DNA from 2 places in the Variovorax sp. 10N420 genome. Region 2 is predicted to be linked to the other one. Evidence: riboswitches for the same ligand, from Rfam matches in the RefSeq annotation. Region 2 holds a riboswitch; the other holds the start of a gene.
The links. A riboswitch is a leader RNA that binds a small molecule or an ion and turns the genes downstream of it on or off. The one in region 2 is predicted to bind thiamine pyrophosphate.
Positions count from the first base shown of each region.

Region 1: another riboswitch for thiamine pyrophosphate. It lies ahead of AC1DEK_RS16810 (purine-cytosine permease family protein); the one in region 2 lies ahead of thiC (phosphomethylpyrimidine synthase ThiC).

Region 1 covers NZ_JBFTIJ010000006.1:77,689-85,413, reverse strand. Annotated here, with positions in the region: gene thiD (bifunctional hydroxymethylpyrimidine kinase/phosphomethylpyrimidine kinase) at 1-630, shown strand, start outside; gene AC1DEK_RS16810 (purine-cytosine permease family protein) at 575-1,912, opposite strand; TPP riboswitch at 1,987-2,093, opposite strand; gene AC1DEK_RS16805 (phosphatase PAP2 family protein) at 2,093-2,659, opposite strand; gene AC1DEK_RS16800 (NAD(P)/FAD-dependent oxidoreductase) at 2,682-3,743, opposite strand; gene fdxA (ferredoxin FdxA) at 3,701-4,030, opposite strand; gene AC1DEK_RS16790 (sulfate adenylyltransferase subunit 1) at 4,071-5,402, opposite strand; gene cysD (sulfate adenylyltransferase subunit CysD) at 5,534-6,487, opposite strand; gene AC1DEK_RS16780 (phosphoadenosine phosphosulfate reductase domain-containing protein) at 6,531-7,151, opposite strand; gene AC1DEK_RS16775 (DUF934 domain-containing protein) at 7,169-7,561, opposite strand; gene AC1DEK_RS16770 (nitrite/sulfite reductase) at 7,558-7,725, opposite strand, start outside.
Region 2 covers NZ_JBFTIJ010000005.1:12,827-20,551, reverse strand. Annotated here, with positions in the region: gene AC1DEK_RS14140 (HAD family hydrolase) at 1-658, opposite strand, end outside; gene thiC (phosphomethylpyrimidine synthase ThiC) at 713-2,596, opposite strand; TPP riboswitch at 2,677-2,782, opposite strand; gene AC1DEK_RS14130 (rhodanese-like domain-containing protein) at 2,810-3,775, opposite strand; gene AC1DEK_RS14125 (DUF3047 domain-containing protein) at 3,824-4,642, opposite strand; gene AC1DEK_RS14120 (YchJ family protein) at 4,820-5,251, opposite strand; gene AC1DEK_RS14115 (acyl-CoA dehydrogenase family protein) at 5,304-6,434, opposite strand; gene AC1DEK_RS14110 (glutamate carboxypeptidase) at 6,482-7,725, opposite strand, start outside.

The sequences.
Region 1 (7,725 bases), on a different contig from region 2:
GTCGAAGACATCGGCGTCGATGCCGTCAAGCTCGGCATGCTGCATGCGCCCGAGATCGTCGAAGTCGTCGCATGGGCGATCGATCACTACAAACTGCCGAACGTCGTGCTCGACCCGGTGATGGTGGCTACCAGCGGAGACAGGCTGATCGCAGCGGAAACAGTGCAGGTCTTGGTACGCGAACTCTTTCCGCGCGCGGTCGTGGTGACGCCCAATCTCGATGAAGCGGCATTGCTGATCGGTCATTCGATCGACGGCGCCGACGCGCTCGACGACGCGGCAAGTGAGCTGCTGGCGCTCGGAACGACTGCCGTCCTGCTCAAGGGCGGTCATCTCCCGGGCGACGACGTGGTCGATCTCCTGGCACAGGCGAACGGCGATCGATTGCGCCTGGCTTCGACGCGCATCGCCAGCCGCAATCTTCATGGCACGGGATGCACGCTGTCGTCCGCCATCGCGTCGAACCTGGCGCTTGGCTATGACTTGCCGCAGGCTGTCGAGCGCGCGCGCGGCTATGTCGTTGCCGCGATGGCGGCCGGCGCTGATGTGAAGATCGGTCGCGGGCATGGGCCTCTCAACCACGGCTTTGCGCCAGTGCCGACCGTCCGCCTGCCGGCGCAGGGCGGGTGATCCATGCAAACACGAAGGTGATCACGAGCGTCGGCAGCGCGGACCCCCAGCGCGGAGCCCATGCGGCGCAGGCGTGATAGACCACGATGCCGCCGATCCAGATGGCGGCGGCAGTCCAGTCCACCCGCCGCGTTTGCACCGACTCGACCAACGTACCGAGGCCGAGCCGCCCGAGAATCACTCCGTACAGCGGCACGAAGACCGAACTGAGCATCAGGAGAAACGGCTCGAGCGAGTGCATTGGCAACACCAGTGCGAAGGCAATGCAGACCGCCGCGACCAGCAATCCCCAGCGGCGAATGCTCCAGCGCGGCATCAGGCTATGAGCCGAAACAGAGCCTGAATAGACATCCCCATAGGCGTTGTCGAGTTCGTCGACCAGGATCAGACCGAGCGCGACCAGCCCGCCTTGCGCCAGAAGCAGCGCGGCCAGCATGTCCGTGCCGGGGTCGGCCACACTCACCACCATCACCCCCAGTGCGTAGCACCAGATGTTGGCCACGGCATAGCCGAACCATGTGCCGCCGAATGCGCCGCCCAGCCCACCAATGGACCGCTTGCCGTGACGTGCGTAATCGGCCACCAGCGGGAGCCAGGACACCGGCATCGCAATAACCAGGTCGAGTGCTCCGAACATGCTCATGCTGCCGTCGCCGGGCCTTGTCCAGAATGATTCGAGCCCCTTCGCATGAAGCCGTGCAGCGAACTGCCAGCTCAGCCATATCAGCGACAGCACGACCAGCGGCAGGCCGAACCGGCTCACGAACCGTCGAACAAGCTTGACCATCGATCCAGAAAGCAGGGCCAGGAGCACGGCGCCCCAGAGGAGTGTCGTTGCGACCGCGCCCACTTGTCCGTCCAGCGACCAGCCAAACGCCTGCCTGCCGATGGCCTGGGTGCCCTCGCGCATGATCACGATCTCGAAGGTGGTCCAGCCGATCAGCTGCACGATGTTCAGGACGACGGGCAGTCGGGCAAATGCGCTGCCGTAGGTCGCATGCATCAAGCCGGCGCTCGCCAGTCCGCTTTCGCAGCCGACCCGCGCAGTCCACGCCAGCAGACCTGCGCCGATGCACGAACCCAGCACAATGGCGATGGCCGCCTCGCGCGTGCCGACCGCGGGCACCAGGTAGGCGCCGATCTGCATGACCAGCAAGCCCACGCCAAGACTGAACCACAGCGCCATGTGGTCGTGCCATCGGAAGACGCGTCCGGATTCGCGGAGCGGCGTCAGCGCCTCATTGGCGCCTGTCGACGCCTGCTCGTTCTTTGTGTGTGCCATCCATTTGCTCCAATGCAAATTGTTTGGCAGGTGGGCGAGGCGACGGCGGCACGACAGGCACGCGAGAAACGTGACGGCCGCCGGACCAGCTTCCCTGCGCGAGGATTACCTCAGTCAGGTTCAAAGGGACTCTCTCAGCCGGTACACCGCAAACGGCGGACCGGCACCCCTAGCATTGCTTCAATCTGGCGAAGCGGATCTGATTGTAGAACTGTGCGGCGGATCGATGAACCGGTGCGACAGCTTCACCAGCACCCAGAACACTCCCGTGATCGCCACTGCCAAGACGAAGCCGCCGAGCACATCCAAAGGGAAATGAACGCCCACGTAGACGCGTGCCCATCCGGTGACGATCCCGATCAAAAGGACCGCAAGACCGGTCATGCGCAGAGTCGGTCGCAGGCAGAGGATCAAGGCGACCGCGAACATGACCGTTGCGTGTGTACTGGGCATTGACCCGCGTGCGCCGTGCTCGATGTAGCTTGGGCTCAGACCCGCGACGAAGGGCCGAGGCATATTGATGGCGGCGGCTATGGCGTGGGCAACCACCGATGCGGCGGCTGCTGCGACCAGCGTCGCAATCACATATTTGCGCTGCGAAGGGTGACGCCAAGCGGCCCCGATGACCAAGGCCCCGCAAAGCCAAGCCGTGCCGACCGCCAAAAGAGATGCGATCCACAGGATCTGCGGATGCGGCGTGTTGCCGGCCGCCAGCCAGTGAAAAAGCGAGACATTCAACTCCTGCATGCCTCGCATCCTAGCGGCAAGGTCAATGCTGGACCCCGAGCAGCGTATGCAGTCGCGTGCTGGTGGTCGTGTACTGCAGCGGGATCGACTTGCCCGGAAAGACGACGGCTGTCGCGCCCCAAGCCGCCAGGGTCGCTTCGTGGAAGCCGCAGACGATCAGCTTCTTCTTGCCTGGATAGGTGTTGATGTCGCCGACCGCGAAGACGCCCCGTTCGCGAGTCTCGAACTTTTCCGTGTCCACTGGTATTTGCTTGCGAACCAGTTCCAAACCCCATTCGGCGATAGCACCCAGGCGCGGCGAGATGCCGAGGCACCCGATGAGCGCATCGAATGGCACGGACACGGTCTGCGCGTCGGGCGTGATGATCTGCAGATGGGCGTCGTCAAAGGCGGACGGCTGGCCGATCGCGAGCTGGATCGACCGCGCCGCGACGTGTGTCCGCAATGCTGCGACGTTGGCATCTTCAGCCTGGAAGACGTCTCTTCGATGAAGCAGGGTGACGTGCCGCGCGAAGGGTACCAGCGCCAGTGCGGTCTCAAGGGCCGCATCGTCGCCGCCATTGACGACCACCCGCTGGCCGGCAAAGCGATCCAATGCGTCAGGGTGATAGAAAAGCTTGGTGCCTTCCAGTTCTTCGATGCCCTCGACGGCAATCCGCTTTGGCACGAATGCGCCGACGCCGGCCGCTATGAACACTGTCCTGGCAAGAAACGCGGTGTTCCGCGAAGTGGTCAGGAGGAGGCGTCCGTCGTCCTGGCGCGCCAACGTGGCAACCTGCTCACCGAAATGGAAGTGGGGCTTGAAGGGCGCGATCTGCTGCACCAGCGACTCCGACAAGCCTCTACCAGTGGTCACAGGCGTGCCGGGGATGTCGTAGATCGGCTTGTCGCCATAAAGCTCGACACATTGGCCGCCGGCCCGGGGCAGGGCGTCGACGATATGGAAGGAGATTTCGAGCAGGCCGAGTTGAAAAGCCTGGAACAGCCCGACCGGACCCGCGCCGATGATCAGCGCGTCTGTCTCGATGGGGGCTTGCGCGCTCAGCGCACGAGCTCCGAAATCTTGCCGGTCTTGTCTTTCCACTCTTCGGCGTCAGGCAGCGCGGGCTTGCGTTTGGTGATGCTCTTCCAGCCGTCGGCCATGGCCAGCTCGGCATTGAGCTTGATGAAGGCGATCTGGTCACCGGGCAGATCTTCCTCGGCGTAGATCGCGTTGACCGGGCATTCGGGAATGCAAACCGCGCAGTCGATGCATTCGTCGGGGTCGATCACCAGCATGTTCGGACCTTCGCGGAAGCAATCGACCGGACAAACGTCAACGCAATCGGTGTATTTGCAGCGGATGCAGGATTCGGAGACGACGTGGGTCATGGTGATTGCAAAGCGGGAAGGTAAGCGGGAACCGGCAATTTTAGGCGTTTGCGGCAGGCCGCACGAGGACGGCTGCGGAAGTCCGATGCGAAGCGGTGTCTACCAGGATCAGGGAACCAAGCGCACGCGATTGCGTGAAAGGCAGCACGGCCAGAGGCTGTTGGAGGCTGAGCACCACGTCGCCAATCGCATTGGCTTCGAGCCGGTCGGCCGGCTCGGAATCCAGCGTGGTGATGTTGACGCGATCCACGATGCGCGCCACCTTCGCCTTGACCCAGCGATGGCCCTGCAGCGCCCAGTAGACGCGGCCCGCCACGAGCGGTTCGTCGTCGAGCCACGCGATGGTGGCGGTGATCTCGCGCGACGGTTCGAAGGCGCCGGGTTCCAGCAGCCAGTCGCCGCGCGACACGTCGAGTTCGCGGTCTAGCACGATGCCGGCGCTGTGACCCGCATGCACGGCTTTCGGCTGGCGCGTATGGCTCAGCACCTGCGCCACCGTGGCCGTCTGGTTGCCCGGCAGGACCGTCACGCGTTGTCCCGGTTCGATGTGGCCGCTGGCAACTCGGCCCCAGAACACACGGCGACCGCGCGATGTGTCCGCCGAAGCAGAGAACTTCTCCACCCATTGCACCGGAAACGCAAAAGGCACTGCTTCGTCCTGCGCCGTGACCGGCAGTTTCTCGAGCAGTTCGAGCAGGCTGGGACCTTCGTAGCCCGCCCAGTCGGCGTGCCGAGAGGCCACGTTCCAGCCTTTGAGCGCCGAAATCGGCACCGTGGCGGCGACCTGCACGCCGGCGGCTTCGGCAAAGTTCGACAGCGCGGCCGAAATCCGCTCGAACGCCAGTTCGGCATCGTCCATGGCGTCGAGCTTGTTCACGGCGAACACAATCGACTGCACCCGCAGCAAATGGCAAAGCAGCGTATGCCGGCGCGTCTGCGGCAGAAGCTCGCGCCTCACTACTTCCCCGTCCCCGCATTCGGCAGCCCAGGCCAGCTTGGTCGCATCGACCAGCACCACCGCCGCATCCGCGCTGGAAGCCGCGGTCACCATGTTGCGCGTGTACTGCTCATGCCCCGGCGCATCCCCGATCACGAACTTGCGCTGCGCCGTAGAAAAGTACCGATACGCCACGTCAATCGTGATCCCCTGTTCGCGTTCGGCCGACAACCCATCCGTCAGCAGCGCCAGATCAGTTTCACCCCCCCGCTGAACCCCCGCAAGCTGGTCCTGCAGCACCGTCTTGCTGTCAACCAGCAGCCGCCCAATCAACGTGCTCTTGCCATCGTCCACGCTCCCGCAAGTAATAAACCGCAGCGCAGCCCCCGTCTCGGCAGCAGTGTGATCAGGCAAAGCAGCAATCGAAGTAGTCATGATCAGTTCAATTCATCAGCGGCGCGTAGGCCTTATTCGAGAAACACCGCGGAACCGGCTTAGCCGGGCCGCTGGTGTTGCCCCCGGCAGGGGGTAGGCGGCCACACGAAGTGGGCAAGCCTGGGGGCGAGTCAAAAATACCCGTCTTTCTTGCGCTTCTCCATGGAAGCTTCCGAGGTCTTGTCATCCATGCGTGTGGCGCCGCGTTCGCTCACATCGGCAGCGAGCGTTTCGACCACCACGTCGGCGGCATCGGACGCGAGGCTTTCGACTGGGCACGTGCAAGTGATATCGCCCACGGTGCGGAAGCGCACGTCACGCACTTCGACCTGTTCCCCGTCGCGCGGCGGAGTGAGCGCGGTCACCGGAACCAGCAGCCCGCGCCGCTCGACTACTTCGCGCTTGTGCGTGTAGTAGATCGACGGCAGCGCGATGTTTTCGCGCTCGATGTATTGCCATACGTCGAGCTCGGTCCAGTTCGAAATGGGGAACACGCGGAAGTGTTCTCCGGGAGAGAGGCGCGTGTTGAACAGCGTCCAGAGTTCAGGCCGCTGGTCTTTGGGTTGCCACTGACCGAAGCTGTCGCGGTGCGAAAAGATGCGTTCCTTGGCGCGCGCCTTTTCTTCGTCGCGGCGTGCACCGCCGATCAGCGCGTCGAAGCGAAATTCCTCGATGGCTTCGAGCAGCGTGACCGACTGATGCACGTTGCGCGATTCGTCAGGATGCGCAAGGCGCACCGTGCCGCGCTTCATTGAGTCCTCGACGTTGCGCACGATCAGTTCCGCCCCGAGTTCCTTGGCGCGCGCATCGCGAAAGTCCGTCACTTCGGGAAAGTTATGGCCCGTGTCGATCATCAGCAGCGGGTAGGGGATGCGGCCAGCGCCGAAAGCCTTCTCCGCGCACTTGAGCAGTACCAGCGAATCCTTGCCGCCCGAAAACAGCAGCGTCGGCCGTTCGAAAGAGGCGGCGACTTCGCGCAGGATGAAGATGGTTTCTTCTTCGAGTGCGTCCAGTTGCGTGTTGGACAGGCGCGCAAGCGACTGCGAAGTTTGCAGCAGCAGATCGTGTTCGGTACGGGCGTTCATGAAATGGGGCGCTCAGAGATTGAATCGAATGCGACGTGGGACATCAATGCGCGAGGTGCAGACCGCACTCGCGGTTGTCCTCGCCCTTGGTCGGATCGAGGTAGTCGAAGTTGTTGGGCAGTCCATGCGCCTGGCAGTAGGCGTGCAGATCCTTGGAAGACCAGTGCAGCAGCGGTGCGACCTTGATCAGTCCGTCTGGATTGATGCTGACCGGATCCATCTGCGCACGCACGGCGGTGTCGGTGGCCCGCAGCGCGGTGAACCAGACCTGCGGCGACATTTCGCGCAGCGCGCGCGCGAAGGGCTCCAGTTTCACTTCCTCGGTGAAGGCGGCGTGGCGCGGATCGTCGAGCGTCGGTGTCGGACCTTCCACCGCTTCGCGATGCGCTCGCGAACGCCGGGGCACGAAGATGCGCAGATCCAGGTTCAGCAGCTTCGTCACCTCGTCGGCGAAGCGATAGGTGGCGTCAGTGTTGTAGCCGTTGTCCATCCAGACCACCGGCACGTCGGGTTTCGCGCGCGTGACCATGTGCAGGATCACCGCCTCGAAGGGCCTGAAATTGGTGGTGATGATCGCCCGCCGGCCCAGGCCGATAGCCCAGTCCACGAGGCCCTCGGCGTTGCGGCCGAGCTTGGCGTTGATTTGTTCGAGATCGATGTTCATTTGGCGAAGGCAACCGTTCAGGCGCGCTTGAAGATGGGTGTGGCTTGCACCGCGTCGCCCTGGTAGAAGGCCGCGAATCTGTCGAATTGGCGTTGAGCCGCGGATGCATCAACGCCTTCCTTCAGAACGGCGCTGGAGAAACCCATGCGCTGCATCTGCACCAATTGGTCGACCAGCACGTCGCCAGTCGCGCGAATCTCGCCCTTGAAGCCGAGGCGGCGACGCAGCAGGAATGCCTGGCTGTAGGCGCGCCCATCGGTGAACTTCGGGAAGTCCAGGTCGATGCGCTCCACGTCGTCAAGGCACTGCTCGATCGCGAGTGGATCGGCGTCGTTGGACAGTTGCAGCACGGTCGGATCGCCGTTGTCGATGTGATCTTCGGCAGCGATCAGTTGAAGCGTCTTGTTCATGCGGCCACCTCGACCTTGAAGCGCGCGCCGTTCGCGGCGGCCTTGAAGGGCTCGATGCCGACACGCCGCAGCGCATCGATGAAGGTTTCACCCGCTTCCCGCGTATCGCGGTAGGTGTTCAGCACGGCTTCGATCACGTCGGGCACTTCGGCCGCCGAGAAAGA
Region 2 (7,725 bases):
ACGGCAACTGCGCCATGTCGGTGAACACATGCGCGACTCCGACGGCGCGCAGCGCATCAGGGCTGCTGTGGCCAAGATCGCTCGGGCTGTAGCCGAAGACCGTCGCCCCGGCGGCCACACCCGCCCTGGCGCCGGTGATGGTGTCTTCCACCACCGCGCAGCGCGCCGGATCGACGCCCAGAGCGGCCGAAGCAGCCAGGTACACGTCGGGCGCAGGTTTCGAGCGCGGCTGTTCATGGCCGCTGAAGATGCGGCCTTCGAAGCAGTCGAGGATGCCGATCTTCTCGAGCTGCAGTTCGACCTTGAACCGGTCGGCGCCCGACGCGCAGGCGATGCGGCCGTCCAGGGCGGCATGCAATGCACGCGCCGCCAGTGCCGCGCCCGGAATGGCGACGAGGTCGCGTTCCAGCGCTTCGTTGCGGCGCAGGCGAAAGCGATGAAGCCATTCGGGCGTGATCGCAAAGCCGGTGCGTGCCTCGATCAGCGCGGTTTCGTCCTTGACCGCCTTGCCCGTGAAGATCCGCATGGATTCGTCGACCGTCAACTCCCAGCCGAGTTCGCCGAGCATTTCGGCGAGGACGCGGTTGGTGATGGGCTCGGAATCGACGAGGACGCCGTCGCAGTCGAACAGGACGGCATCGAAGGGGATGGCTTTCATGGCGGCCATCGTAATCATTTTGCGGACCCGGGCCGCGGGCCCGCCCTTGTCATTTCACTGCGTCTTGCGGATCGGGATGTACATCTCGCCGCCCGCCGCCTTGAACTCGGCCGACTTGTCCGCCATGCCGTCCTCCATGGCCCGGACCTCGTCGACGCCCTTCTGCGCCGCGTACTCGCGCACTTCCTGAGTGATCTTCATCGAGCAGAACTTGGGGCCGCACATGGAGCAGAAGTGCGCGACCTTGCTGCTGTCCTTGGGCAGCGTCTCGTCATGGAATTCGCGCGCGGTATCGGGGTCGAGGCCGAGGTTGAACTGGTCCTGCCAGCGGAATTCGAAGCGGGCCTTGGAAAGCGCATCGTCGCGCGCTCGCGCTCCAGGATGGCCCTTGGCGACGTCGGCCGCATGCGCAGCAATCTTGTACGCGATGATTCCCTGCTTCACGTCGTCGCGATCGGGCAGGCCCAGATGCTCCTTCGGCGTGACATAGCAAAGCATCGCGGTGCCGGCCCAGCCGATCATGGCGGCGCCGATCGCGCTGGCGATGTGGTCGTAGCCCGGCGCGATGTCGATGGTCAGTGGCCCGAGCGTGTAGAACGGCGCCTCATGGCAGTGCTTGAGTTGCTCGTCCATGTTGGCCTGGATGAGATGCATCGGCACGTGGCCCGGGCCTTCGATCATGGTCTGCACGTCGTGCTTCCATGCAATCTGCGTGAGCTCGCCGAGCGTGCGCAGTTCGGCGAACTGGGCTTCGTCGTTCGCGTCCGAAGCGCAGCCAGGACGCAGACCGTCTCCGAGCGAGAAGCTCACGTCGTAGGCCTTCATGATGTCGCAGATGTCTTCGAAGTGCGTGTAGAGAAAGCTTTCCTTGTGATGCGAGATGCACCATTTGGCCATGATCGACCCGCCGCGCGAAACGATGCCGGTGCGCCGATCCGCCGTGAGATGAATGAAGGGCAGGCGCAGCCCGGCGTGGATGGTGAAGTAGTCGACGCCCTGCTCGGCCTGCTCGATCAGCGTGTCGCGGTAGATCTCCCAGGTCAGGTCTTCGGCCACGCCGCCAACCTTTTCGAGCGCCTGGTAGATGGGCACCGTGCCGATCGGCACCGGGCTGTTGCGCACGATCCAGTCGCGCGTGGTGTGGATGTTCCGGCCGGTGGAAAGGTCCATCACGTTGTCCGCGCCCCAGCGGATCGCCCACACGAGCTTCTCGACCTCTTCTTCGATGCTGCTCGTCACGGCCGAATTGCCGATGTTGGCGTTGATCTTGACCTTGAAGTTGCGGCCGATGGCCATCGGCTCGACTTCGGGGTGGTTGATGTTGGCCGGGATGATGGCGCGGCCCCTCGCGACTTCGTCGCGCACGAACTCCGGCGTGATGATCTTCGGGATGCTCGCGCCCATGGGGTTGCCGGCCAGGCGCTTTTCGCGCGCGGCGTCGGCCAGGTATTCGGCCATCCATTCGCGGCGGCCGTTCTCGCGAAGGGCGACGTATTCCATCTCCGGCGTGACGATGCCGCGGCGTGCGTAGTGCATCTGCGTGACGTTGCCGCCGGCTTTGGCGCGCCGTGGCGTGCGCTGCAAGGCAGCGGCAGCGGCACGCAGGTCGGCGATGCGCTGGGAGTCGCGGTCGACGTTGGTGGCGCCATCGTCGAGCGCAAGGTGCAGGCGGCCTTCGTAGCTTTCGGTGTCGCCGCGTTCGGCGATCCATGCGCCGCGCACGCCCGGAAGGCCGCGCCGCACGTCGATGTCGGCCGCCGGATCGGTGTAGGGGCCGGAGGTGTCGTAGAGCGATACGCGCTCGCCGTTGGTGAGCAGGACTTCGCGCACAGGCACGCGCAAATCGGCTCTGCTGCCCGATATGGCGCTCTTGCTCGAAGCGGGAAAGGGCTCGCGCGTCAGCGTGAGGAGAGAGGCGAACTTGTCGACGGCATTCATGCGGGGCACTCCTGGTTGTGGGACAACGGGTGCTCCGCGATCGCTCCGGACGGCATCGGTCACAAGGGACGGACGGGATGCCGGGGAGTCGCAGCTCTTCTTACGCTGGTATGAACCAGATCAAGTTCGCGGGTTCGGCCGCTTGGCCATCTCAGCACACATCTGCATGCACCCCGGAGCGGGGCCGATTCTAGGCCCGTCCCAGGAAAGGGATCAAGCGGGATTGGCGGCGACGATGGACGAATCGACGGCAGGCGATGTCTCGCCGGACTGCGCCACCCAGGCGTCCAGACCGCCTGCAAGGACGCGCACGCGGGTCACTCCGGCATTGCGAAGTACCCGCGCCGCCGCGATGGCGGAGCCGTCATCGGGGCAATCGCAGAAGACGACGAGTTCGCGGCCGTCCGAGAAGGCTTCGAGACGCTTGGGCAGCTGCTTGAGCGCAATGCCGAGGGCGCCCGGGATCGCACGACCGTCGAGCGCCCGCGCTTCGTCCGAGCGCACGTCGATCAGCGTCAGCCCGGCGCCGGCCGCCATCGCGGCGCGCAGGGCAGCGGCTTCGATGCGCTCGATGTCGAGAGATCGAAGGGCCATGCGGCGCTGCCGATAGCGCCAAAGCACGAATGCACCAAGCAGCACGAGGCAGATCACCGTCGCGACCATCCCGATGCTGGAGAGCACCGAAAGGACATCCGTGATGGCGGCATGGAACACGCGTCCGATCAGGAGGAAGCCCAGCGTCCAGATCAACGCGGCCACCGTTTCATAGGATAGAAACCGGAGATTCGACATTCCGAGCGCGCCTGCCATGGGCGGCGCAACCACCGACACCCCCGGCACGAACTTGGCGGCAATCAGCGACAAGCCGCCCCAGCGCCCGAGGATGGATTCGCTGTGCTTGACGCAGGAATCGGGCGACAGCGAAATGCGGCAGAGCAGCCGCATGACCCGGTACCCCCAGCGGCGTCCGGCAATGAACCAGACGCCGTCGCCGAGGATGTTGCCGAGCACGGCGGCCAGCGTCACCGCGAGGAAAGAAACCTGTCCGCCAAAAGTCAGTCCGCCGGCAACGATCAAAAAAGGCACCGCCGGCACCGGCGCGCCCAGACGCGTCGCCAGGGTGGCGACGAACACCACGGCGGGGCCTTGGCTGGCGAGGAGCGAGACGAATTCGTTCATGACGGCGATATGTGCGATATGGGGGCGGTTTCGATGGTTTCGAGGCCGCTATTGCGCAGGTTTCGCCGCGCCGGACGCGGGCGCGGAAGCAGTGACACCGCGCAGATCGATGTCCGAGAAATACGAGATCCCTCGAGACTTGGTGTTGTCCGCGTCCGCCTGGATCGCCACGCCCACCACATCGGGCAGCGTATCGCCAGCCTCGGCGCCGAAGGCTCGCTTGTAGTCGGCCACCAGGTTCCGGCGCTCGCTGAGCCAGCCGCCGGCCTTGTCGGTCGCGCCCGATTCGATGACGTCCATGCGGATGCGCTTGGTGAAGGCATTGTCGAACTCGCTGCCCTTGCTTTCCTTGACGTCCCAGACGTAGCAGAGGGTTTCGGTGGGTACCGTTTCGCCGGTCGAGCCTTTTGCCAAGGCGAGCTTGGTTCGCTCACCCACGGACAGCCGGTCTGACGGGAAGTCGAAGAACACGCAGACCTTGGCCGCGCCATCGTCGCCGCCCTTGGTGCGCAGATCGGCGCCTTCCACGAATTCCTCGACCTTCCAGCGCCAGGCCAGCGTGGCCTGGTCGTTGAGCTGAACCCGCGTGGCATGAACCAGATTGCCGTAGGACTTGTCGGCGTCGACCTTGAGCACCTTCTGGCCGTCGAGTTGGGTGATCTCGAACTTGGTCGGCGCCTTGTTCGGCAAGGTCGTGAAGCGCCATGGTGCGGGCGCTTGCGGACCTGGCGCAGTCGAGAACGCCGTCAACACGCCCTCTGCGCGGGCCGCCGGGACCGCTATGCAGGCGATCGCGGCCACAACAGGGAATGCCGTCGCGGACAGCGAAGGCCGCCGGTGTCCAAACTGGAATCTTTTGTTGTCCATGGCTGGCCTCTGTGGCTGGTGGTTGAGGGTGCTGGCGGCGCTGGTGATGGGCGCCACGCGCCTGCACCAACACGGAGTGTGATCCAGGCGCGCCACAAGATAAATACCCATTTTGGGAATTGCTCTGTCTCCCGCCTGCACACAATCGCGCCGCACCGCGCGGCACAACCCGTCCTGTCAGTGCAGATCGCCGTCCACGTAATACCACCGGGGCAGCGGTCCGCTCTCCTCACGGACGAAGCGGCTGCGCTCGTGCAGGCGAGATGCCAGACCCGCACTGCTGCGCTGCCGGGCGACGAATTCGACTTCTGCATGGTCGGCGTCGAGGACCGAACGCGAGCGCACGTCGAGCCCGAGCCATTTCACGCCGGGCTCGAAGCCGATCGTCGCCGGCCGCGTCGAGGGGTGCCAGGTCGCAAGCAGATAGTCCGCCCGCTCGCGCACGAAAGCCGTGTAGCGCGAGCGCATGAGCGATTCGGCATCCGGAGCTGGCGTGTTGTCGAAATCGTCGACATAGCGCCCGCAACACTGCGCGTAGGCGAGCGGGAGTTCCCGCCGGTCGCGGCGCCCGCAGGGACAGGGAATACGGGCAGGATCGGGAGCAGGCATGGGGTATTGGCGAGGGGTTCAGCGCGTATTGTGCAGACCCTCGCGTAAACCCTTAGGCCAGGGCGCGCTGAATCAGCAGCTTCTGGATGTCCGAAGTGCCTTCGTAGATCTGGCAGACGCGCACGTCGCGATAGATGCGCTCCAGCGGAAAGTCATTGACGTAGCCATAGCCGCCGAGCGTCTGGATCGCGGCGCTGCAAACGCGCTCGGCCATCTCGCTCGCAAAGAGCTTGGCCATCGCCGCTTCCTTGAGGCATGGCCGGCCGGCGTCTCGCAGGCTGGCGGCATGCCAGATCAGTTGGCGCGCCGCTTCGATCTGCGTGGCGCAATCGGCCAGCCTGAAGCCCACCGCCTGCTGGTCGAAGATGGCGCCGCCGAACGCCTGGCGCTCCTTCGCGTAAGCCACGGCGACGTCGAATGCGCTGCGCGCCATGCCGACGCTCTGGGCGGCAATGCCGATGCGCCCGCCTTCGAGCGCACCGAGCGCGATCTTGTAGCCCTCGCCTTCCTGGCCGATGAGATTCTCGAAAGGAATGCGGCAACTGTCGAAGTTGATCTGCGCGGTGTCGCTCGAATGCTGGCCGAGCTTGTCTTCGAGGCGTGCAACGTTGTAGCCCGGCGCATCGGTCGGCACGATGAAAGCGCTCATCCCGCGCTTTCCGGCGCCCTTGTCGGTGACCGCGATGACGATCGCGACCTGGCCGTTCTTGCCGCTGGTGATGAACTGCTTCACGCCATCGATCACCCAGCCTTCGACGTCCTTGCGCGCCGTGGTGCGCAAGGACGATGCATCGCTGCCGGCTTGCGGCTCGGTGAGGCAGAAGGCGCCGAGCATCTGTCCCTGTGCGAGCGGCTGCAGCCACTTCTTCTTTTGCTGCGCATTGCCGTAGCGCATGAGGATGGCGTTGACCGGGCAGTTGGTCACGCTGATGGCGGTGCTGGTTCCGCCGTCGCCGGCAGCGATCTCTTCGAGCACCAGCGCGAGCGTCAGGTAGTCGAGCCCGGCGCCGCCGTCTTCTTCAGGCACGCAGATGCCATAGGCGCCGAGCGCCGCCAGGCCGGTGTGCGCCTCCTTGGGAAAGCTGTGCTCGCGGTCCCAGCGCGGCGCGTTGGGCCAGAGTTCGGCTTGCGCGAATTCGCGAACGGCATCGCGGATCGCTTCCTGGTCGGCATTGAGCAGCATGGCGGCTTCCTTGCTTTCTTGGCGTGCTTGTCGTACTTGGGCGTTGTCTACTTGGCCTGCCCGAGATCCATGATCAGCTTGCTGGCCATGTACAGGCGACGCGGAATGGCACTGGTGTCCACGTACTCGGCCTTGTCGCTGTGATAGCCGAAGCCGGGCAGGCCCAGGCTTTCGATGACGGGCTTGCCCGACAGCGCGGCGTAGGCGGCGTCGGTTCCGCCGCCGGTGCGCTCGACGATGGTGAGTTCGCCGCCGGCTTCCTTGTAGTAGCCGATGGCCTTGTCGACCAGCTTGCGGCCGCCTTCACCCGCATTGAAGGCCGGACGGCCGCGCGTGATCAGCACTTTGACGTCGGCATCGGGCAGCTTCTTCTGCTGGGCCTTCTGTTCGAGCGTCTTCATGGCGGCGTCGAAGTCTTCGTTCTTCGCGTAGCGAACGTCGGCGTTGAGCGTGGCGCTCGCGGGGATGATGTTGGACACCGCGCCGGCCTTGGCGATGGTCCAGTTGAAGCGCAAGCCCTTCGCCTTGTCGTCGATGCTCATCGTGCGCAGGACGAGATCGGACGCCTCGACGAGCGCGTTCACGCCAAGTTCGGGGGCGGCGCCGGCGTGCGAGGCCTTGCCCGTGATGTTGACCTGCACATAGGCGATGCCGGAGGTGCCAAGCGAAAGGTCTTCCTTGCCGGCGCCCGTGGGTTCGAAGGACAGCACGTAGTCCGCCTTGGCCGCTTCTTCCTGGATCAGGTCGCGCGAGCCGAAGGAGCCCTTTTCCTCGTCCGTATTGAACAGTACCGTGATGCTGCCGAAGTCCTGGAAGCCGCGCGCCTTGAGCAGCTTGAGCGAATGCACGATGACCGCGTTGCCGCCCTTGTCGTCAGCGATGCCCGGGCCGTACGCCTTGTCGCCTTCGACCTTGAACGGCGCCTTTGCGAGGATGCCCTTCAGGTAGACCGTGTCCATGTGCGAGATCAGCAGCAGGTTCTTGCCGCCCTTGCCCTTGAGCTTGCCGACGATGTTGTCTCCGACCACGATGCCGGCCGACTTGCTGCGCGTGACGGTGAAACCCAGCGACTTCAGTTCGTCTTCGAGGTACTTGCCGGCCGATGCGAGCCCTTCGGCATCGCCCGTGCCCGTTTCGATGTTGACGAGGTTCTCGAGCGTCTTGATGACCGCTGGCTTTTCAGCGGTTGCAGCATCGAACAAGGCCTGGTCGCGCGTCTGGCTCCAGACGGCGGGGGCGATGAAAGCGGAAGCGAGCAGCGCGGCAACTGCGCTGAGATGGAAGGCCGGAT